Allobranchiibius huperziae: one gene and its partner. The main gene of each other region encodes a partner of the protein of the gene in region 2 in a complex. Links are inferred from orthologs where the notes say so. Each region holds a gene or a part of one and is shown on either strand. Other genes may lie near its edges.

The links.
Region 1: the proteins of hisH (region 2) and hisF are in contact, whole or in part, in a crystal structure (PDB 6RU0), measured with the Thermotoga maritima proteins. The link is inferred for Allobranchiibius huperziae from one-to-one orthologs. Residues at the interface, in WP_004080484.1 of Thermotoga maritima: Asn15, Arg18, Arg22, Arg117, Leu118, Pro119, His120, Met121, Gly122, Trp123, Asn124, Asn134, Gly135, Tyr136, Tyr138, Val140, Tyr158, Glu180, Lys181, Ser182, Ser183, Lys184, Ile185; in WP_004080486.1 of Thermotoga maritima: Met1, Leu2, Ala3, Arg5, Ser40, Glu41, Asp45, Glu46, Ala70, Glu71, Ile73, Asp74, Ile75, Pro76, Phe77, Asp98, Lys99, Ser122, Gln123, Glu161, Thr195, Leu196, Asn247, Arg249, Glu251.

Annotation. Positions count from the first base shown.
Region 1 is NZ_JACCFW010000001.1:1,533,949-1,543,491, reverse strand. The notes cover bases 3,842-6,639. They hold hisF (imidazole glycerol phosphate synthase subunit HisF), read right to left. Parts: upstream 5,720-6,639; coding sequence 4,964-5,719; downstream 3,842-4,963. Other genes in these bases: HNR15_RS07330 (PH domain-containing protein), read right to left, coding at 6,376-6,639; HNR15_RS07335 (nucleoside/nucleotide kinase family protein), read left to right, coding at 5,743-6,348; HNR15_RS07345 (TIGR03085 family metal-binding protein), read left to right, coding at 4,274-4,915; HNR15_RS07350 (ABC transporter ATP-binding protein), read right to left, coding at 3,842-4,255. Outside these bases: HNR15_RS07365 (serine hydrolase domain-containing protein), read right to left, coding at 1-1; HNR15_RS07360 (ClpX C4-type zinc finger protein), read left to right, coding at 98-472; HNR15_RS07355 (ABC transporter ATP-binding protein), read right to left, coding at 555-2,369; more of HNR15_RS07350, read right to left, coding at 2,366-3,841; more of HNR15_RS07330, read right to left, coding at 6,640-6,831; hisG (ATP phosphoribosyltransferase), read right to left, coding at 6,839-7,684; HNR15_RS07320 (phosphoribosyl-ATP diphosphatase), read right to left, coding at 7,715-7,978; ribH (6,7-dimethyl-8-ribityllumazine synthase), read right to left, coding at 7,990-8,484; ribA (GTP cyclohydrolase II), read right to left, coding at 8,481-9,543.
Region 2 is NZ_JACCFW010000001.1:1,415,414-1,425,155, reverse strand. The notes cover bases 2,640-5,636. They hold hisH (imidazole glycerol phosphate synthase subunit HisH), read right to left. Parts: upstream 4,458-5,636; coding sequence 3,822-4,457; downstream 2,640-3,821. Other genes in these bases: hisB (imidazoleglycerol-phosphate dehydratase HisB), read right to left, coding at 5,084-5,636; HNR15_RS06810 (hypothetical protein), read right to left, coding at 4,454-5,077; priA (bifunctional 1-(5-phosphoribosyl)-5-((5-phosphoribosylamino)methylideneamino)imidazole-4-carboxamide isomerase/phosphoribosylanthranilate isomerase PriA), read right to left, coding at 3,036-3,785; HNR15_RS06825 (SseB family protein), read right to left, coding at 2,640-3,039. Also shown: HNR15_RS06835 (1-acyl-sn-glycerol-3-phosphate acyltransferase), read left to right, coding at 1-279; HNR15_RS06830 (HNH endonuclease signature motif containing protein), read right to left, coding at 383-1,828; HNR15_RS18595 (hypothetical protein), read right to left, coding at 2,013-2,141; more of HNR15_RS06825, read right to left, coding at 2,317-2,639; more of hisB, read right to left, coding at 5,637-5,719; HNR15_RS06800 (histidinol-phosphate transaminase), read right to left, coding at 5,716-6,834; hisD (histidinol dehydrogenase), read right to left, coding at 6,845-8,188; HNR15_RS06790 (TraR/DksA family transcriptional regulator), read right to left, coding at 8,348-8,704; HNR15_RS06785 (bifunctional [glutamine synthetase] adenylyltransferase/[glutamine synthetase]-adenylyl-L-tyrosine phosphorylase), read right to left, coding at 8,751-9,742. UniProt on the Escherichia coli protein: IGPS catalyzes the conversion of PRFAR and glutamine to IGP, AICAR and glutamate. The HisH subunit catalyzes the hydrolysis of glutamine to glutamate and ammonia as part of the synthesis of IGP and AICAR.

The DNA of each region.
Region 1 (9,543 bases), 120 kb from region 2 along the record:
TCGGGCGACCGTACCCAAAGAGATTGCGCCGATCCCTGTCAGGTGTAGCCTGACACGTGTTGTCAGGAACAGCCTGACGCTAGGACGGGAGACCGACATGCCGACGCTGCAGACCACGACGGTGCGGTGCTCGTTCTGCGCCAAGGACGAGAAGGACATCGCCCAGATCATCGCCGGGCCGGGCATCTACATCTGCAACGAATGCGTGCAGCTGTGCAACGAGATCCTCGCCGGGTCCGCTCCCGACCACGCCCCGGCCGAACTGCCCGAACTCCCCTACTGGCAGAGCATGAGCGATGAGCAGATGCTCGATCTCCTCCCGAAGATCGCCGGCGTCGCCGACCAGGTCGAGACCGGGCTGGGGACGTGGGTGACGCGGCTGCGGGACCGTGGTGTCACCTGGTCGCGCATCGGTACGGCGCTGGGGATGACGCGCCAATCGGCGTGGGGTCGCTTCTCCGGCGAGGAGTGAGTCGTCGCACAGGGTTGATCGGTGTCGTCGCGCGCCCTATACAGCGCGCAACGACCCTGCTCGCCGCGATCGACCTGGGTCGTCAGCCGGACTGGGCCGACCAGGAGGCGTGCATCCGCGCGTAGACGCTCCCCGTCTGGGCCACCAGTTCGTCGTGCGGTCCGCGCTGCACGATGCGCCCGCGGTCGACGACCACGACCTCGTCGGCTGCCTCGGCGGTGGACAGCCGGTGGGCGATGGCGATCGACGTACGACCGCTCGCCAGGCGCTCCAGCGCGCGCTGGATGCGCACCTCGGTCGCCGGGTCGACCGCCGAGGTGGCCTCGTCGAGCAGCAGCAGATCGGGCTCGGTGAGGTAGGCGCGCACCAGCGCGACCAGCTGCCGCTCCCCCGCTGACAACGACTCCCCGCGCTGCCCGACCGCTGTGGCGAGTCCGCTCGGCAGCCCGTCGAGCCAGTCGCCGAGACCGAGGGTCGCGAAGGCCAGCAGCACCTCCTCCTGCGTCACGCCCGGGCGCGCGAACCGCACGTTCTCCAGCAGCGAGGCGTCGAAGAGGAAGCCTTCCTGCGGCACCAGCACGACGCGGGGCCGCAACGAGGAGAAACGGATCCGGCGTACGTCGACCCCGTTCAGCAGCACCGCTCCCGACACCGGGTCCATCAGCCGGGTGAGCAGCTTGCCGATCGTGGTCTTGCCGGATCCGGTCTCGCCGACGATCGCCACGCGCGATCCCGGCGTGATGTCGAGGTCGATGTCGTGCAGCACGGTCGGGCCGCCGGGGTAGGCGAAACCGACGTCCTGCAACTGCACGCGCACCGGACCCCGCGGCAGGTCGACCCCGCCCTCGCCGGGGTCGGGGACGTCGGCGGGTGTGTCGATCAGCCCGATGACCCGGCGCCACCCCGCCACGGCGTTCTGCAATTCGTTGAGGTTCTCGGTGGCCGTCTGCACCGGCTGGGTGAAGAGGTTGACCAGGAAGAGGAACGCCACGAGCTCACCGATCGTGAGCCGGCCGTGGGCGGCGAGGATCGTGCCGACCCCGAGCGCCGCGATGGTGGTGGCACCCGCGACGACCTGGCCGGAGACGAACGCGCTGACCGTGCGGATCTGCGCGGTGATGGCGGCCCGGCGATGCGCCTCGACGGCGACGTCGATCCGCTCGGCGGTGCGGTCCTCGACGCCGTACGCGCGGATCGTCGTGGCACCCACCACCGACTCCGAGATCGCGCCGAGCATGTCGCCGACGCGCTCGCGCACCGCGAGGTAGGCACGCCCGATCCTCGCCTGGAACTTGCGCAGCAGCAGGAAGAGCGGCACGAAGCAGATCCAGACGACCCCGGTCAGTTCCGGGCTGTAGAAGAGCATCAGCGCGGTGGCGATCAGGATCTGGGCGCCGGAGATGATCAAGGTCAACCCGCTGGACTGCACGAACTTGGAGATCTGGTCCACGTCGCTCGTCACCCGGGAGACGAGCGACCCGCGCCGCTCGGCGTTCTGGGTGAGCATCGACAGGTCGTGGATCTGACGGAAACCCTTGATCCGCAACGTCGCCAACCCGCTCTCCGAGGAGCGGAAGAGGCGCAGATTGACCGCGTACGACGCCACGCTGGTGAGGACGACGGCCCCGGCCACCACGAGCACCAGGCGCAGCACCAGGCCGACGTCCGGGCCGCCGGCGGCGAGGATCCCCTTGTCGGTGGTCTGCTGCACCGCGATGGGGACGAGCACCTGACCGAGCGTCGCGACCAGCGCCAGCGCCAGGGTGATCGAGAAGCCCCGGCCGAGCTCGGGCGACAGGGCGAGCCCGCGCCGCAGGATGGCCCACGTGCCCATGCTCTCGGTGTCGCCCAGGCTGCGGGTGCGGGTGTCGGGGCGCTCCTTCGTGACGGTGCTCATCGCGCGTCCACCGCCTGCGTGTCCTTGCCGGAAGCGGCCTTGGCGTCCGCCCGATCCTGCGCGTCGTCGGCGTACGCGCTCACGATGCGTGCGTACGGCGCGCACCGGGCCATCAGCTCGGCGTGCGTGCCGGTGTCGACGACCCGCCCGCGCTCGACGTAGACCACCGTGTCGGCGAGCGAGATGGTGGACAGCCGGTAGGCGACGACCAGCGTGGTGCTGCGGCTGCCCCGGCGCTGCGCCTCCTCGCGCAGACCGTCGAGGATCGCGACCTCGACCGTCGGGTCGACCGCGGACGTCGCATCGTCGAGGACCAGCAGGTGCGGCGAGCGGATCACCGCCCGTGCCAGGGCGATCCGCTGACGTTGACCGCCGGACAACGTCGCCCCACGCTCGCCGACGCGGGTGTCGAGACCTTGCGGCAGCCCTGCGACGAACCCGGTCGCCTGTGCGATCCGCAGCGCGCGGTCGACCTCGGCGTCGTCGTACGGTCCGCCGAGGGTGATGTTGCCCCGCACGGTGTCGTCGAAGAGGAACGTCTCCTGGGAGACCAGGGTGGCGGCCGCGGGGATGCCGTGCCGGCGTACGTCGGCCAACCGGACGTCGTCGACCAGTACGTCGCCGGAGTCCGGGTCGACCAGCCGCAGGGCGACATTGGTGAGCGTCGACTTGCCCGACCCGGTGGGCCCGACGAGCGCGGTGAGCGAACCGCCCGCGAGGTCCAGATCGACGCCGTGCAGCACCTGTTCACCGCCGACCGACGCGCTGTCCTTGCTCGACAGGTCGGCCGTGCCGCCCGCCTCGTAGGAGAAGTCGACCGCCCGCATGCTGAGTGCGCCGGACCCGTCGGCGGGCAGGACGCGGTCGCCGTACGTCATGGACCCCCGCGCGGACAGCACGTTGTCGATCCGGGTCCAGCCCACCAGCGTGACCGGGAGGCCTGCGAGCACCCACCCGAACGACCTGACCGGGAACGCGAGCAGCGAGAAGAGGTAGGCGACCTGGACCACGTCGGCGGCGCTGAGGTCGCCGGATCGCACGCGCGCCGTGCCGACGGCCAGCACCGCCAACGTGCCGAAGGTCGGGATCGCGTCGATGACCGGCTCGAAGATTCCCATCACCCGGCCGACCTCGATGGCGGCCCCGCGCAGCTCGTAGGTGCGTTCGGCGAAACGCTCGGTCTCCTGCTCCTCGCGGCCCATGGCCTTGACGACGAGCGCCGCCTCGATGCTCTCGTGGGCGACCTCGCTGACCTCGCCGCGCAGCTGCTGCGCGCGGGTGGCCCGCGGCGACATCTTGGAACGGAAGACGGCGTTCACCGCGAAGAGCGTCGGGAAGACCAGCACCCCGATCAGAGCCAGCCACACATCGATGCGGAGCATCTCCACCACCCCGACCACCAGCATCACCACGACCCCGAGGGCCAGCGGAAGCGGTTGGAAGATGGACCAGGTCGCCTCGACGTCGGCGTTCGCGTTGGACAGCAACTGACCCGAAGGGTGTCGGTGGTGCCACGCGAGCGGGAGGCGCAGGTACTGCCGGGTGACCCGTCGTCGGTAGTGCGCGATCAGGTTGTAGTAGGCCGTGCCGGCCCCGACCCGTCGGCAGACGACGCCGATCGCGTTGAGCAGCACCACGATCCCGAGCTCCCAGACGATCGTCCACACCTGAGAACCGGTGACGTGGTGGGCCTTGACGGCGGGGCTGACGACCGCGCCGACCAGGTGGCCGATGACGCGGGCGGTGAAGACCGTCATCACGCCGTAGACGAAGCTGCCGAGCACCGCGACGGCGAGCGCCCGTGGTTCGCGCCGGAAGCCGACTCCGATGATGCGCAGTGCCGGTCCGAACGCCCTCGCGGTCGAGGGTGCATCGGGCGAGGGCATATGCACCAGTATGGAGGCATGCCGAACATCGCTCAGCAGGAACGTGCCGCCATCTGCCGGACCTTCATCGAGGTCGGCCCCGATGCGCCGACGCTGGACGGGGATTGGCGCGCCCGTGACCTCGCCGCCCACCTGATCCTGCGCGAACGCCGACCGGACGCCGCGCTCGGTGCGGTGCTGCCGGCGCTCGCCGACCGCACCGAACGGATCCAGCGCGAGCTGGCCGCGAAGGACTTCCCCGGCCTGGTCGAGCAGATCCGGCAGGGTCCGCCGGTGTGGCATCCCGCACGGATCGCCAAGATCGACATGCTCAGCAACCTGGGCGAGTTCTTCGTGCACCACGAGGACGTGCTGCGCGGCGGGGAGTCGTGGCAGCGGCGCGAGCTCTCGCCACAGCTGTCCCAGGCGCTGTGGGACAACCTGCCGCAGGTCGCCCGGCTCGCGATGCGCGACGTACGGGTGGGAGTCGTGGCCGATGCGCCGGGGGTGGGGCGGCGTTCGATCCGCAAGCCGAAGGACGAGCACGGCAGTGTGGTGCTCACGGGTCGGCCCGGGGAGATCTTCCTGTCGGTGTTCGGTCGTGACGGGGTCGCGGAGGTGACGTTCGACGGAGCTGACCTCGACGTGGCGGCGTACCGGGAATCCAAGCGCGGGGTATAGCGATGAGAGTCGTTGCGCGCTCTATTGGGCGCGCGACGACACGATGTCTCAGCGGACGGGGTGGCCTGCTGCCCGCAGGGCGTCCTTGACCTGGCCGATCGTGAGCTCGCCGAAGTGGAAGACGGACGCGGCGAGGACGGCGTCGGCTCCCGCGTCGACCGCCTGCACGAAGTGCTCCGGCGCACCCGCTCCGCCGCTGGCGACGAGCGGCACCGACACCTCCCGGCGTACGGCGCGGATCAGCTCCAGGTCGAAGCCGTCCTTGGTGCCGTCGGCGTCCATCGAGTTGAGCAGGATCTCCCCGGCACCGAGCGCGGCGGCGCGCACGCACCATTCGACGGCCTCCAACCCTGCAGATGTGCGACCGCCGTGGGTGGTGATCTCGAAGTGGCCGTCGGCGGCGCGGCGTACGTCGGCCGAGAGCACCAGCACCTGCGCACCGAAGCGGTCGGCGATCTCGGCGATGACCTCCGGCCGGGCGATCGCGCCGGTGTTGATGCCGACCTTGTCGGCGCCGCTGCGCAGGAGACGGTCGACGTCGGCGACGGTGCGCACTCCCCCGCCGACGGTCAGCGGGATGAAGACCTGCTCGGCGGTGCGGCCGACCACCTCGTAGGTCGTGTCGCGCGCGGCGGAGCTGGCCGTGACGTCGAGGAAGGTGAGCTCGTCGGCGCCCTGGCCCTCGTAGCCGTGGGCCAACTCGACGGGATCGCCGGCGTCGCGCAGGTCGACGAAGTTGACGCCCTTCACGACGCGCCCGGCGTCGACGTCGAGGCACGGGATCACGCGCACCGCTGAAGTCACGCGCGCCAGCCTACGGTGGGGTCATGGACGTCGGTGCGCAGAGTTTCGTGTGGGGAGCCAACGACGCGCGCGCCGGCGACGCGAACGCAGTTGCGGCGTGGGCGCGTTCGATTGCCGAACTGGTGGAGCTCGAAGCGGCCCCTCGACCGGTGGTCGTCGCGATCGACGGGCGAGGGGGCGCCGGCAAGTCCAGCCTCGCGGCGCTCGTGGCGCCGCTGCTCGACGACGCGCCGGTGGTGCACATGGACGACATCTACCCCGGGTGGGATGGGTTGGCCCGGGCGGTCCCGCTCTTGGTGGAGCAGGTGCTGGCGCCGCTCGCGCGACGTGACCGGGCGTCGTACCGGCGTTATGACTGGGTCGCGGGCGCCTACGCCGAGACCCTCGTGGTGCCGCCCCAGCGGTACGTCGTGGTCGAGGGTGTGGGGTCCAGCATCGGTGCGGCGCGCGCGTACGCCGATGTGCGGGTGTGGGTACAGGCACCGACCGACCTGCGACGGCGGCGCGGCGAGGATCGCGACGGTGGGGGCTTCGCCGGTCACTGGGAGCGGTGGGCCGCCCAGGAGACGTCGCTCTTCGACGCGGATGGGACACCGGAGCACGCCCACCTCACCATCGAGACCGGCTGAGCTCCGGATCGGCGAGGGATCGCCGGGTCAGTGGTCCTGGACGGTCGAGTGCACCTGCACCAGGGCCGCCATCCGACCGGCTTCGGCCTGCGCGTGCGGCCCGTCGGATCGCTGCACCGCCATCACCGCCAGGTGCTCGGTGTCGTCGAGTTCCAGCACGAGCCAGGGCTGGCCACCGCCGAACTGGACGTTGACCACCTGCACCCACTCGATGGTGCGCGTCGAGAGCAGATTGCGCACCTGCAGGCCGCGCTCGGTCGGCACGGCACGCACGAGCGCGTACCGCATCAGGAACGCGGCGATGAGCACCCCGAAGAGCGTCAGCATCACCGAGTCGATGCCGGCCCAACCGGTCACCCCGCCGCGCGGGACCGTCAGCCCCACGATCGCGAAGGCGATCACGCACGCGACCGCTGCCGCCGTGGCCACCACGCGGGAGCGCCGCGGACGGAAGACGGCGTACGGCTCGGAGGTGGTGGTCATCGGATGCTCATAATCGGCAGGCCGCGATCTCGGTGACGAGGATGGCGCGAGCACCGATCTCGTAGAGCTCGTCCATCACCGCGTTGGTGGAGCGGCGCGGCACCATCGCGCGCACGGCGACGAACTGCTCGTCGTGCAGCGGCGACACGGTCGGGCTCTCCAGCCCGGGCGTGACCGCGAACGCCTGCTCGACCAGCTCGCGTCGGATGTCGTAGTCGACCATGACGTAACGCTGAGCGGTCAGCACGCCTTGCAGACGCCGGATCAGCACTGCCAGCAGCGGATTGGAGTCGGCGTCGGTGCGCTGCACCAGCACGGCCTCGCTCTGCAGGATCGGCTCGCCGAAGACCTCGAGCCCTGCGTTGCGCAGCGTCGTGCCGGTCTCGACGACGTCGGCGATCACGTCCGCGACTCCCAGGGTCACGGCGGTCTCGACCGCACCGTCGAGGCGTACGACCTCCGCGTGCACCCCGTGCTTCTTCAGGTCGGCGCGCACCAGACCCGGGAAGCTGGTCGCGACCCGGCGACCCTCGAGCTGGGAGACGTCGGCGACGCCGCCGGCCAACCCGGCGTAGTGGAAGGTCGACGCACCGAACCCGAGGGGCAGGCACTCGGTGGCCGGGCTGCCGGAGTCCAGCAGCAGATCGCGTCCGGTGAGGCCGACGTCGAGGGTGCCCTGCCCGACGTACACCGCGATGTCGCGCGGGCGCAGGAAGAACAGCTCGACGTCGTTGTCGGCGTCGAGGATCACCAACTCCTTGGCGTCGCGGCGCCCGCGGTAACCGGCCTCGCGCAGCATCTCGGCGGCGGGTTCGGCGAGCGCGCCCTTGTTGGGCATCGCCACTCTCAGCATGGTCGTCCTTCGTCGGTGCCGGTCAGAGGATCACAGGTAGGAGTAGACGTCCTCGAGCGTGAGCCCGCGCGCCAGCATCAGCACCTGCAGGTGGTAGAGCAGCTGACTGATCTCCTCGGCCGTCCGCTCCACGCCCTCGTGCTCGGCGGCCATCCACACCTCGGCGGCCTCCTCGACGATCTTCTTGCCGATGCCGTGCACACCGGTGTCGAGTTCCGCGACGGTGCCGGATCCGGCCGGTCGCTCGCGCGCCTTCTCGGCCAGCTCGGACCACAACTGCTCGAACGTCTTCACGAGGAGCCAGGTTACGGTGCGATGGAGGTCGACCGGGCCAGCGTCCGCAGCGTGATTGCGGTCGCCACGGCCGCCGTCGCCGCCTCGTGGCCCTTGTCCTCGCTCGACCCGGGCAGCCCGGCCCGCGCCAGCGCCTGCTGCTCGTCGTCGCACGTGAGCAGGCCGAAGCCCACGGGCACCCCGGTCTGCACGCTGACCTGGGTCAGCCCCAGGGTCGCGGACTGGCACACGTAGTCGAAGTGCGGTGTGCCGCCGCGGATGACGACCCCCAGCGCCACGAGGGCGTCGTACGACGGTGCGAGACGCGCGCAGGCGACGGTCAGCTCGAAGCTGCCGGGCACCCGCACGAGCTCGACGTCGTCGTCCGCCACCCCGGCGTCGGACAGTCCGCGCCGCGCGCCGTCGACCAGCCCGCTCATCACCCGCTCGTGCCAGGACGCGGCGACCACCGCGACCCGCAGGCCGGTGGCGTCGGTCGTGACGGTCGGGGCTCCGTGCCCGCTCATGCCGACACCCCGTGACCGGTCGTCAGGTCGGTGGGATGCACGGGGGACACCGACTCCAGCGGCGGCGTGTGGCCGAGCCGCTCGCGCTTGGTGCGCAGGTAGCGCTCGTTCTCCGTCGTCTGCCCCACATGCAGCGGCACCATCTCGATGACGTCGACCCCCAACTCCTGCAACGCTTCGGCCTTCCGTGGGTTGTTGGTGAGCAGTCGGACGCCGGTGCTCCCCAGGTCGTGCAGGATCGCCGACGCGGCGTCGTACTCCCGCGCGTCCACGGGCAGACCGAGCCGGGTCTGAGCATCGACGGTGTCGTATCCACCGTCCTGCAGCTCGTACGCGCGCAGCTTGTCGGCGAGCCCGACCCCGCGGCCCTCGTGTCCGCGCAGGTAGACGACGGTGCCGCCGTCACGCCCGATGCGCTCCATCGCCGCCTCGAGCTGCGGACCGCAGTCGCACCGTCGGGATCCGAAGACGTCGCCGGTGAGGCACTCGGAGTGCACCCGCACGAGTCCGTCGCCGGGCCCGGCGGGGCTGGTAAGGGCCAGGTGCTCGGCGCCGGTGAGCCGGTCGACGTACGCCGTGACGGCGAAGGTGCCGTGCGGGGTGGGGAGCGTCGTGCGGGCCACCGCACGCACCCGGTCCTGTCGGCGGCGCCACGCGACCAGGTCGGCGATGGTGATCGTCAGCAGGCTCTCGCGCTCGGCCAGGTCGAGTGCAGCGTCGAGCCGCATCATCGAGCCGTCGTCGTGCACCAACTCGACGATGACCCCCACCGGGGGCAGGCCGGCCAGACGGCACAGGTCGACGGCCGCCTCGGTGTGGCCTGGCCGCTCCAGCACGCCGCCAGGGCGGGCGCGCAGCGGGAAGACGTGCCCGGGCCGGGTCAGGTCGCTCGCCGTCGCGGCTGGGTCGGCCAGCGCGCGGACCGTGGCGGTGCGATCGGCAGCGCTGATGCCGGTGCTCACCCCGCGAGCCGCGTCCACCGAGACGGTGTAGGCGGTGCCCTTCGGGTCCTGGTTGTCGCGCACCATCGGCGGCAGCGCCAGCAGGTCGGCGACCTCG
Region 2 (9,742 bases):
TGGATGGAGTCGCACCCGACCGTGCTGGACCCGCACACCGGCGCGATGCGCACCATCCTGGCCGCGGTGCCGGACCCGCAGGTGCTGGTCGGCGCCCACCGCGGCGTCGAGCGACTGTCCTCGATCGCCGCGATCTGGGCTGCCGTGCCTCTCACCCACCGCGTCGACGTCTCCCTGCGACGCACGAGGGTGAGACCGGACGATCTGGTCGGATGGTTGCGCGATGAGTGGGCCGCGATCGACGACTGGACACCGCCCGAGAACGAGACGGTCGGCTGAGGCCGTCGTTCTTCCTCTCCGCTCGCGTCGGAACCCGCCCGGACGGCGTTCGCGTTCGTTGACGGTCTTTGAACGCCGTCAACGAACGTGAACGCCGTCAGCGTCATGCCGCGTGTCCGGTGCCGGGTCGCTGGGGCATGAGTCCGGGGGTGAGGTCCCAGGTGACGCCGGTGGTGGTGACGGTGGCGGTGAGCAGGTCGCGGTGCACGATGGTGTGGTGGCGTGCGCACAGCAGGGCTGCGTTGCTCAGGGTTGTCTGTCCGCCGGCCCACCAGGGGGTGATGTGGTGGGCGTCGCACCAGTCGGGTGGTCGGTCGCAGCCGGGGAACGTGCAGTGCCGGTCGCGGTGGATGATCGCGGTGCGCAGGCCGCCGGTGAACAGGCGTCTGGTGCGGCCGACATCGAGGGCTTCTGACTCGCCGCCCAACACCATCGGGATCACGTTGGCGTCACAGGCCAATCGCCGTAGGGTCCCGGCGTCGAGCAGGTCGCCGTTGATCGTCCGCCCGATCCCGGGTAGGTGGCCGGCAGTGGTGAGCTGGTCGATCAGGGTCTGATGATCGAGGGTGATCACGATCTTCGCCGACCCGCCGACGGTGCCGCTGCTGTGCGAGCGGTCCCCGTCCAACAGCCGGGCCGCCACCTCGGCGAGCTCGGTCAGTGCGTCCGCACGCCGCTTGCTCGGGGTGCGGGTGTCCCGCTCCGTCACTGCGCCAGGAGCACTGGGGGCCGCGCTCGGCGTCGGGTCGGCCGCGGCATCAGCAGTGTTCCCGTCAGAGCGGGGTGCGGAAAGAGCCTGAATGGCGTGTCTGATGACCGCGGCGTGACCGGCCGAGAGGTCTGCGGTCAACCGGGTCAGCCCGTTGGGCAGGTCGGCCCAGGTCAACGTCTCGCACGCCTGCTGGTGCTCCTCCTGCGCGACCAGCACCTCGGGGGCGAACCGGCCGATGATCCGCGCCGACAGGTCCCGCAACGTGCGGGTCCCGGTGTGCGACAACGCCAGGTACCAGGACAGCACCTCATCCCGATCCGCACCGGGAATCACCGGCAACACCTTCGGGACCTCCCGCAACGCCACCCGCGCACAGCTCACGCTCACCACCCCAGCGGCCAGCGCATCCGCCACCACCCGGTTGCGCGGGTCGGCGCACCCGGTGGCGACCGAGCCGATCCGGCGGAAGACAGCCGGCTCGGCTGTCACGGGCGCACCCGCCATACCGGCGGCGTTGGCTTGGGTGATACACGCACCGACCCATCCGCCCGCATCGGTCGCCGTGGAGCTCGCGACCACTCCGCGGGTGACCGCCTCGGTCGTGGCGACCGCCGCCAAGGACTCCGCCCGGGAGACCAACCCCACCATCGTCGCGACGAACCCACCCAACTCCGCCTCACCGAGTTGGTACAACGCACCGTGCCAGTCCTGCAGATCCGTCACCAACTCGGCCAGCCGATCCAGCAACCCAGCCGCAGCACCCGGCCCGGCTGACACCAGCCCTGAAGCGGGCGGAAGCTGTGCATCAGGCACCCGGGAGATCCCCTCGACACCCATCCGCACCCACCCCCTCCCTGGTTGTCTGGCGGGTCTGCGATCTACCCCTCATCGTACGCGCGTTCGAAGTTAGACGCAAGGGTTATCGAGGCGAATCTTCATACTTCTCAATGTGATTCGCCTGTACGTGATCCACATTCCCCGCCGAATGCCGGTGTTGTCCACACCGGGGTGGGTCTGCTTGTCAACTCGCGGTGAGCATCCGGAGGGAGAGTGCGTCGATGCGCGCGCGGGTCTCGCCATCAGTCGCGATCTGCGCGCACAGCCCCTGCACCTCGCCGAATCGGATCGATCCCCGGACGGCAGTCCGCACGTGCGGATCGTTCGCTCGCCAGCCCGCGATCGGGCACGGGCGATCCGACTGTCGGTAGCGCCGGCAGTCTCGCGTCGCACGCCCGCAGGTCGCTGAAGCGCACCAAAGCCCGCACCGCATCCGAGGCACGTCCGATGCGGTGCGCCCAACATCGCCCCTCCCTGGGACCTGCTTGTCAGCGCGCGGTGAGCACCCGGAACGAGAGCGCGTCGATGCGCGCGCGGGTCTCGCCATCGGTCGCGATCTGCTCGCCCATCCGCGCGCACAGCCCCTGCACCTCGCCGGAAGCGAGCCCGGGAATCAGCCTCAGCACCACCCGCAGCTGACCGTCGTCATCGCTCTCGCAGTCGGCCGACACCACCGCCGGCTCGTCCCGGACGGCGCGGGCGATGGCATCGCGGACGAACGGGTCGGCGTACGCCGGGAGCCACGCACGCTGAGTGGCCAATGCCCACACCATGCTGGGGCGCACGATGCGCAGGTGCTCCGAGCCGAGGTCGAGCACCAGGACATCGCACCCTTCGGCCACCGCCGCCTGAGCGGCCTGTGCGGACGGGACCGGACGGGGCCGTGCGTCAGCATTCCAGGCGTGCAGTGCCTGCACCCCGGAGAACACCGGCAGGGCCCGTTCGCCGTCCGGGGCCGTCAGCGTCACGACGGCCATCTGCGTCGATTTCTCGACGGTGAGCCCGTCGTCGGTGTCCTCCGTGTCGTCCGCCGTCGCGACGATCGGCACCAGCAGCCGGACTGCCGACAGTGCCGACATGAACGTCGTGTCGTCGGCATCGATGGCGGCCATCAGCGCCGTGTCCGCCTCGCCGGTGTCCTGCTCGAAGCCGGTCGCAGGAAGCTGCCTGCCCTCCCACGGCTGATCGGCGGAGTCGTGGTGGTCGCTCACGGCCGCCCCGCCGCGTCGAGCGCCTGACCGAGTGTGAAAGCCCCTCGATAGAGCGCGGATCCGACGATCGCGCCCTCGACACCGTCGGGCACCAGGGCCCGCAGAGCCTCGATGTCGGCGACGGTCGACACCCCGCCGGACGCGACGATCGGGCGGTCGGTCCGCGCACAGACGTCGCGCAGCAGCGGCACGTTCGGCCCCTGCAGCATCCCGTCCTTGGCGACATCGGTCACGACATACCGAGCGCACCCCTCGGAGTCGAGTCTCGCCAGCGTCTCCCAGAGGTCACCACCCTCGCGGGTCCACCCGCGAGCCGCCAGCGTCGTGCCGCGAACGTCGAGCCCGACCGCGATCCGATCGCCATGCTCGGCAATGGCTTTCGCAGTCCATTCCGGATTCTCCAGCGCAGCTGTGCCGAGATTAACCCGACGGCACCCACTGGACAGTGCGGCAGCGAGTGTCGCCTTGTCACGAATTCCGCCAGACAGCTCGACCTTCATGTCGAGGCGACCGACGATCGAGGCCAGCAACTCACGGTTGTCACCCCGTCCGAACGCGGCATCGAGGTCGACCAGGTGCAACCATTCGGCGCCCTGCTCCTGCCACGCCAGCGCCGCCTGCCACGGATCGCCGAACTCCCCTCCCGAGCCGGCCACTCCCTGCACGAGCTGCACGGCCCTGCCGTCGACCACGTCGACCGCAGGCAACAACTCCAGCCGCGGACTGGTGCCTTGCTCGGAAACCACTGTCATTCCTTTCGATTCGTTCTTGCACGGGCTCGGTCAGAACGACGCGAGCCAGTTCTCAATGAGTGCCGCTCCGGCGTCTCCGGACTTCTCGGGGTGGAACTGGGTGCCCCAGAGTGCGCCGTCCTCCACGGCTGCCACGAAGACCTCTCCGTGCTCAGCGGTGCTTACAAGGGGCGCATGACCCGCACCCGAGATGCCGGAGCCGAGAGGCTGCGACGCGGCGTAGGAGTGCACGAAGTAGAACCATTCGTCCTCGATGCCGCGGAACAGCGCCGAACCCGACGCTGTCCGCACCTGGGACCATCCCATGTGCGGTACGACGGGAGCCTCCAGGCGGGTGATCGTGCCGGGCCACACACCGATGCCGTCGAGACCGTCGGTGGCGTAGTGCTCGGTCGACCCCTCGAAGAGCACCTGGAAACCGACGCACACCCCCAGCACCGGGAGACGCGCGGCGAGCCGCTCCGCGATCAGATCCGGGCCGCCCACCTGACGTAATCCCGCGACGCACGCGTGGAAATTGCCCACGCCCGGCACGTAGAGACCGTCCGCACGGCGTACCGACTCCGGATCGGCGGTGAGTTCCACCTGTGCACCCACCCGCTCGAGCATCCGCACGACCGAGCGGATATTGCCGCTGCCGTAGTCGAGGACGACGACCTGCTTCACGACGACCCGGTGACCGTGTCGCGAATCTCCGTGCGTTCCAGCACTAGCCGCTCATACTGGCGAACCGACCGCTCCTCGGGTTCGACAAGCGTCGAGCCCTCCGCGCTCTTGACCCCTCGGCCGAACACCAGCCGTTCGCCCGGCAGCGCGAGCAGCTCGACGAGGTCGCCGAGTACGTCGGTCACGGCGGCCGATCGTTCGGCCAGGACGGCGCGCACCTCCCGCTCGACCTCGGGCGCCACACCGGCGGCTCGTACGAGGTCCATGGGCGACGCGGCAGGCAGCGACGGCACCCGCGCGGTGCCTCGACCGGACTCCCAGACGAGCCACCGGGGCACGGCTCGCCAGCCCGCGGGATGCACGGTCACCACGGCGCGGCCGTCGATGTCGAAGAGCCCGAGCGCGCTGCGAAGGTTGGACGGCACACCGCGGGAGGCGAGGACGAGGTGCCCGGCGTCGTACGGCGCGGGAGCGGGTGCGGCGCCGGCGGGCACGACCGCGATCCACCCCGAGAGCGGCACGACGAAACAGGGGGCCTGCCCGCGGCGCACCCAGGTGTCGACACGCTGGCGGTCACCGTGCAGGTAGAGCACCCCGGTCGCGGGTCGCGTGACCGTCATGGCGGGTTAGAGCGCACCCTTGGCGCTCGGGATGCCGACCACCCGCGGGTCGCGCGCGACCGCGGCTCGCAGCGCTCGCGCCACCGCCTTGAACTGGGCCTCGACGATGTGGTGCGGGTCGCGGCCGGACAGCACGCGCACGTGCAGGGCGATGCCGGCGTGGAAGGCGAAGGACTCCAGCACGTGGCGGGTGAGCGCGCCGGTGTACGTGCCGCCGATGATCGCGTAGACCTGACCCTCCGGCTCTCCCTCGTGCACGACGTACGGGCGGCCCGCGACGTCGACGACGGCCTGCGCGAGCGCCTCGTCCAGCGGCACCATCGCGTCGCCGAAGCGGGAGATGCCCGACTTGTCGCCCAGCGCCTCACGCAGAGCGTCACCGAGCACGATCGCGGTGTCCTCGACCGTGTGGTGCGCGTCCACGTCGATGTCACCGGTCGCGGCGACGGTCAGGTCGATCAGGCTGTGCTTGGCGAAGCTCTCGAGCATGTGGTCGTAGAACCGCACGCCCGTGCTGACCTGCGCCTCGCCGGTGCCGTCGAGGTCGAGGAAGAGGTCGACGCCGCTCTCCTTGGTGGCGCGCTGGACATGAGCCGTGCGGTGTCCCGCGCGCGCAACCGTGCCTTCGTCGTACGCCGTCATGCGGTGCCCTTCCCGTCCTGATCGAGCGTGAGTGCCAGCGCGTCGAGCACCGACTGCGTCTCCTGCATCGTGCCCGCGGTGATCCGCAGATGGTGCGGCAGACCGACGTCGCGCACGAGCACACCACGGTCGAGCAGGTGCTGCCAGGAGGCTCGCGCGTCGGCGAATCCTCCCACGAGGACGAAATTGGCGTCGCTGGGCACGGGATCGAGGCCGAGCCGGGTGCAGCCCTGCACCAGCGCGTCCCGCGAGGCCTTGATCTGCTCGACCATCGACAGCATCGTGCGCGCGTGCGTCAGCGCCGCCAGCGCGACCGCCTGCGTCACCGACGACAGGTGGTAGGGCAGGCGGACCAGCCGCAGCAGCTCGGTCAGCTGGGGGTCGGCCGCCAGGTAGCCGAGCCGCACGCCGGCGAAGGCGAACGCCTTGGACATGGTGCGGGTGACCACCAGCCGATCGCGGCCGGGCAGCAACGTGAGCGCGCTGGGGGTGCCCGGGCGGGCGAATTCGGCGTACGCCTCGTCCACCACCACGATGGCCCGTGGTGCGGCGTCGTACACCGCGGTCACCGTCTCAAGCCGCAGCGCGGTGCCCGTCGGGTTGTTGGGCGAGCACAGGAATACCACGTGCGGGTCGTGCTCGCGCACCTGGGCGACCGCGAGGTCGGTGTCGATGTCGAAGCGGTCCGGAGAGGCGTCGCGCAGTCCGTCGACCCAGGTCGTGCCGACACCGCGGCTGATGATCGGGTGCATGGAGTACGACGGGGTGAAGCCCAGCGCAATACGGCCCGGCCCGCCGAACGCCTGCACCAGATGCTGCAGCACCTCGTTCGAGCCGTTGCCCGCCCAGACCTGCTCACGGTCGATCTCGCAGCCGGTGGTCACCGACAGGTAGCCGGCCAATGCCGTTCGCAGCTCGACAAATTCGCGATCCGGATACCTGTTGAGACCGGGGGCGACGCGAGTGACGGCGGCCGCGATCGCCTCCACCACGTCGTGCGGCACCGGGTGGGAGGACTCGTTGGTGTTGACGGCGACCGGTACGTCGAGCTGCGGCGCGCCGTACGGGCTGCCGCCGCGCAGGTCCGCGCGCAGCATCGCCTGGAAATCGGTCACGACGAGGCGCTCACGCGTCCGGGAAGCGCGCGGTGACGGCCTCACCGTGCGCGGGCAGGTCCTCGGCGTTCGCCAGCGTCACCACCTGCGCCGCGACCTCCTGCAGTGCCTCCCGGGAGTAGTCAACGACGTGGATGCCGCGCAGGAACGACTGCACCGACAACCCGCTGCTGTGGCAGGCGCAGCCACCGGTCGGCAGGACGTGGTTGGAGCCGGCGCAGTAGTCGCCCAGGCTGACCGGGGCGTACGCGCCCACGAAGATGGCGCCCGCGTTGCGGATCCGCGCGGCCACCGCCGCGGCGTCACGGGTCTGGATCTCCAGGTGCTCGGCCGCGTAGGCGTCGACGACCCGGATGCCGTCGTCGAGCGAGTCGACCAGCACGATCCCGGACTGCCGCCCGCCGAGGGCGGTCTTGACGCGCACGGCGTGCCGAGTCGCGCCCGCACGGGTGTCGAGCGCGCGCTCCACCTGCTCGGCCAGTTCCGGGCTGTCGGTGACGAGCACGGCGGCCGCCAGCTCGTCGTGCTCGGCCTGGCTGATCATGTCGGCGGCGACCAGGTCGGCGTCGGCGGCGTCGTCGGCGAGGATCGCGATCTCGGTGGGACCGGCCTCGGCGTCGATCCCGATCAGACCCTTGAGCAGGCGTTTGGCGGCTGCCACGTAGATGTTGCCCGGGCCGGTGACCAGCGTGACCGGCTCGCACACCGTGGTGCCGTCCTCGTCCGACGCGCCGTACGCGAACATCGCCACGGCCTGGGCCCCACCGACCGCATAGACCTCGTCGACGCCGAGCAACTCGCACGCCGCCAGGATCGTCGGGTGCGGGTACCCGTGGAAGACACCGGTGTTGGTGGACTGCGGCGGGCTGGCCACCGCCAGCGACGGCACCTCGGCAGCCTGCGCGGGCACGACGTTCATCACGACGCTGCTGGGGTAGACCGCGATGCCGCCGGGCACGTAGAGACCCACTCGATCCACGGGCACCCAGCGCTCGGTCACCACACCGCCGTCGGTGACCGTGGTCGAGGTGTCGGTGCGGCGCTGGTCGGCGTGCACCAGGCGGGCGCGCCGGATCGACTCCAGCAGAGCGCCGCGGATCGCGGGGTCGAGCTGCTCGACCGCGGCCCGCAGCACCTCGCGAGGCACCCGCAGCGAGGTCGGCCGCGCCCCGTCGAAGCGCTCCCCCAGCTCGAGCAGCGCCTGCACGCCACGCGCCTGCACGTCGGCGCAGAGGGGACGTACGACGTCGAGTGCCGCGTCGACGTCGAACTCGGCACGCGGCAGCGCGTCACGCAGGCCGCGGGCGTCCAACGACGACAGAGCGGTACCGCGCAGGTCCAGACGGGATATCACGAGACCAGTTTAGTAGCCGGTCCCGGGGCGCTCCGCGCTCGTCCACGACCCGGGCGCCGTCGTACACCGCGCTTCGTCGGAGGCGGCCCGCGACCCTGACACAGGTCGGTCCGAGAGCCACAGGCCGGCCTGTGGCTCTCGGTCCTGGCTGTGCCGCCGTCAGCCGGGGTGCGAGACGGCACAGGCGATGCAGGTTCGCGCGAACGGCCGGGCCTCCAGCCGTTCCGGTGCGATCGGACCGCCACAGACCTCGCACACGACGTAGGTCCCCTCGCGCACCCGGTCCAGCGCGGCATCCAACGCCACGAGCCGGCGCCCGACCTGGTCGATGAGCGCCGACAGCTGCGAGCGCTCGTACGCGATCGTCGCGCCCTCGGGGTCGTGCTCGTCGTCGGCGTTGGTGTCGCGCGACGCCTCGACGGTGCGCGCGAACTGGCGCCGCAGGTCCTCCCGACGCTGCAGCGACTCCGCACGATCCGCCGCCAGCGCGGCCTCCGCACCGGACGTGTCGCTCATCCGACCAGCATCCCTCGCCAGGGCGCCCCGCGCGGACGCGCGAGCCTCAGCGGGGCGTGGGGAACGCGTCGCGGCCCTCGGTGAGGTCGCTCTCGTAGAAGCGGTGCTCGATGATCGCTCGGGCGAGCCGCGTCTGCCTGAGGTAGTCCTCCTGCAGCCCGTAGCTGCGTGTCAGGGGCCACCCGAGCAGGCTGGCGATGCCGCGTACGTCGGCCAGACTGCTCGGCAGCGACTCCATCGCCCGCCCGCGCCACAGCACACCCGCGTTGCGCATCCGCGTCGCGAGCGACCACGTCGCGCCCAGCGTCTCGGCCTCGTCCTCGGTCAGGAGGTCGTGCCGCGCCATCACGGCGAGCAGCGAATAGGTGCCGGTGTGCCGCAACGCCGGGATCTCGTGTGCGTGCTCGAGCTGGGCGAGCTGCACGGTCCACTCCACGTCGGACATCCCGCCGCGGCCGAGTTTGAAATGGGTACGCCGGTCGCCGCCGCGGGGGATCCGCTCGGCCTCCATCCGGGCCTTCAGCCGGCGGATCTGGCGCACGGCGGCGTCGTCGATGCCGCCCTCGGGATACCGCAGCGGGTCGATGAGCCGCACGAACCGCTCTCCCAGGTCGACGTCGCCGGCGATCGGTGCCGCGCGCAGCAGTGCCTGCGCCTCCCAGCCGGCCGACCAGCGCTCGTAGTACGCGGCGTACGACGCGAGCGTCCGCACGATCGGACCGGACTTGCCCTCCGGGCGCAGGTCCGCGTCGACGGTGAGCGAGGGGTCGGGGCCGCTCGCGCCGAGCGAGTCGCGCAGCCGGTTGACCACCTGGGTCGCCTGGGTCTGCGCTGGACCGGACTCCGCGCCCTCGTGCGGGTCGTGCACGAAGAGCACGTCGGCGTCGCTGGAGTAACCCGTCTCGCGCCCGCCCAGGCGCCCCATGCCGATCACCGCGATCCGGGTCGCCAACGGCCCGCCGGTCGTGCGCTCCACCTGCCGGATCGCGACGTCCAGCGCCGACTGGATGGTGGCCGCGGCGATGTCGGTGAGGGCCT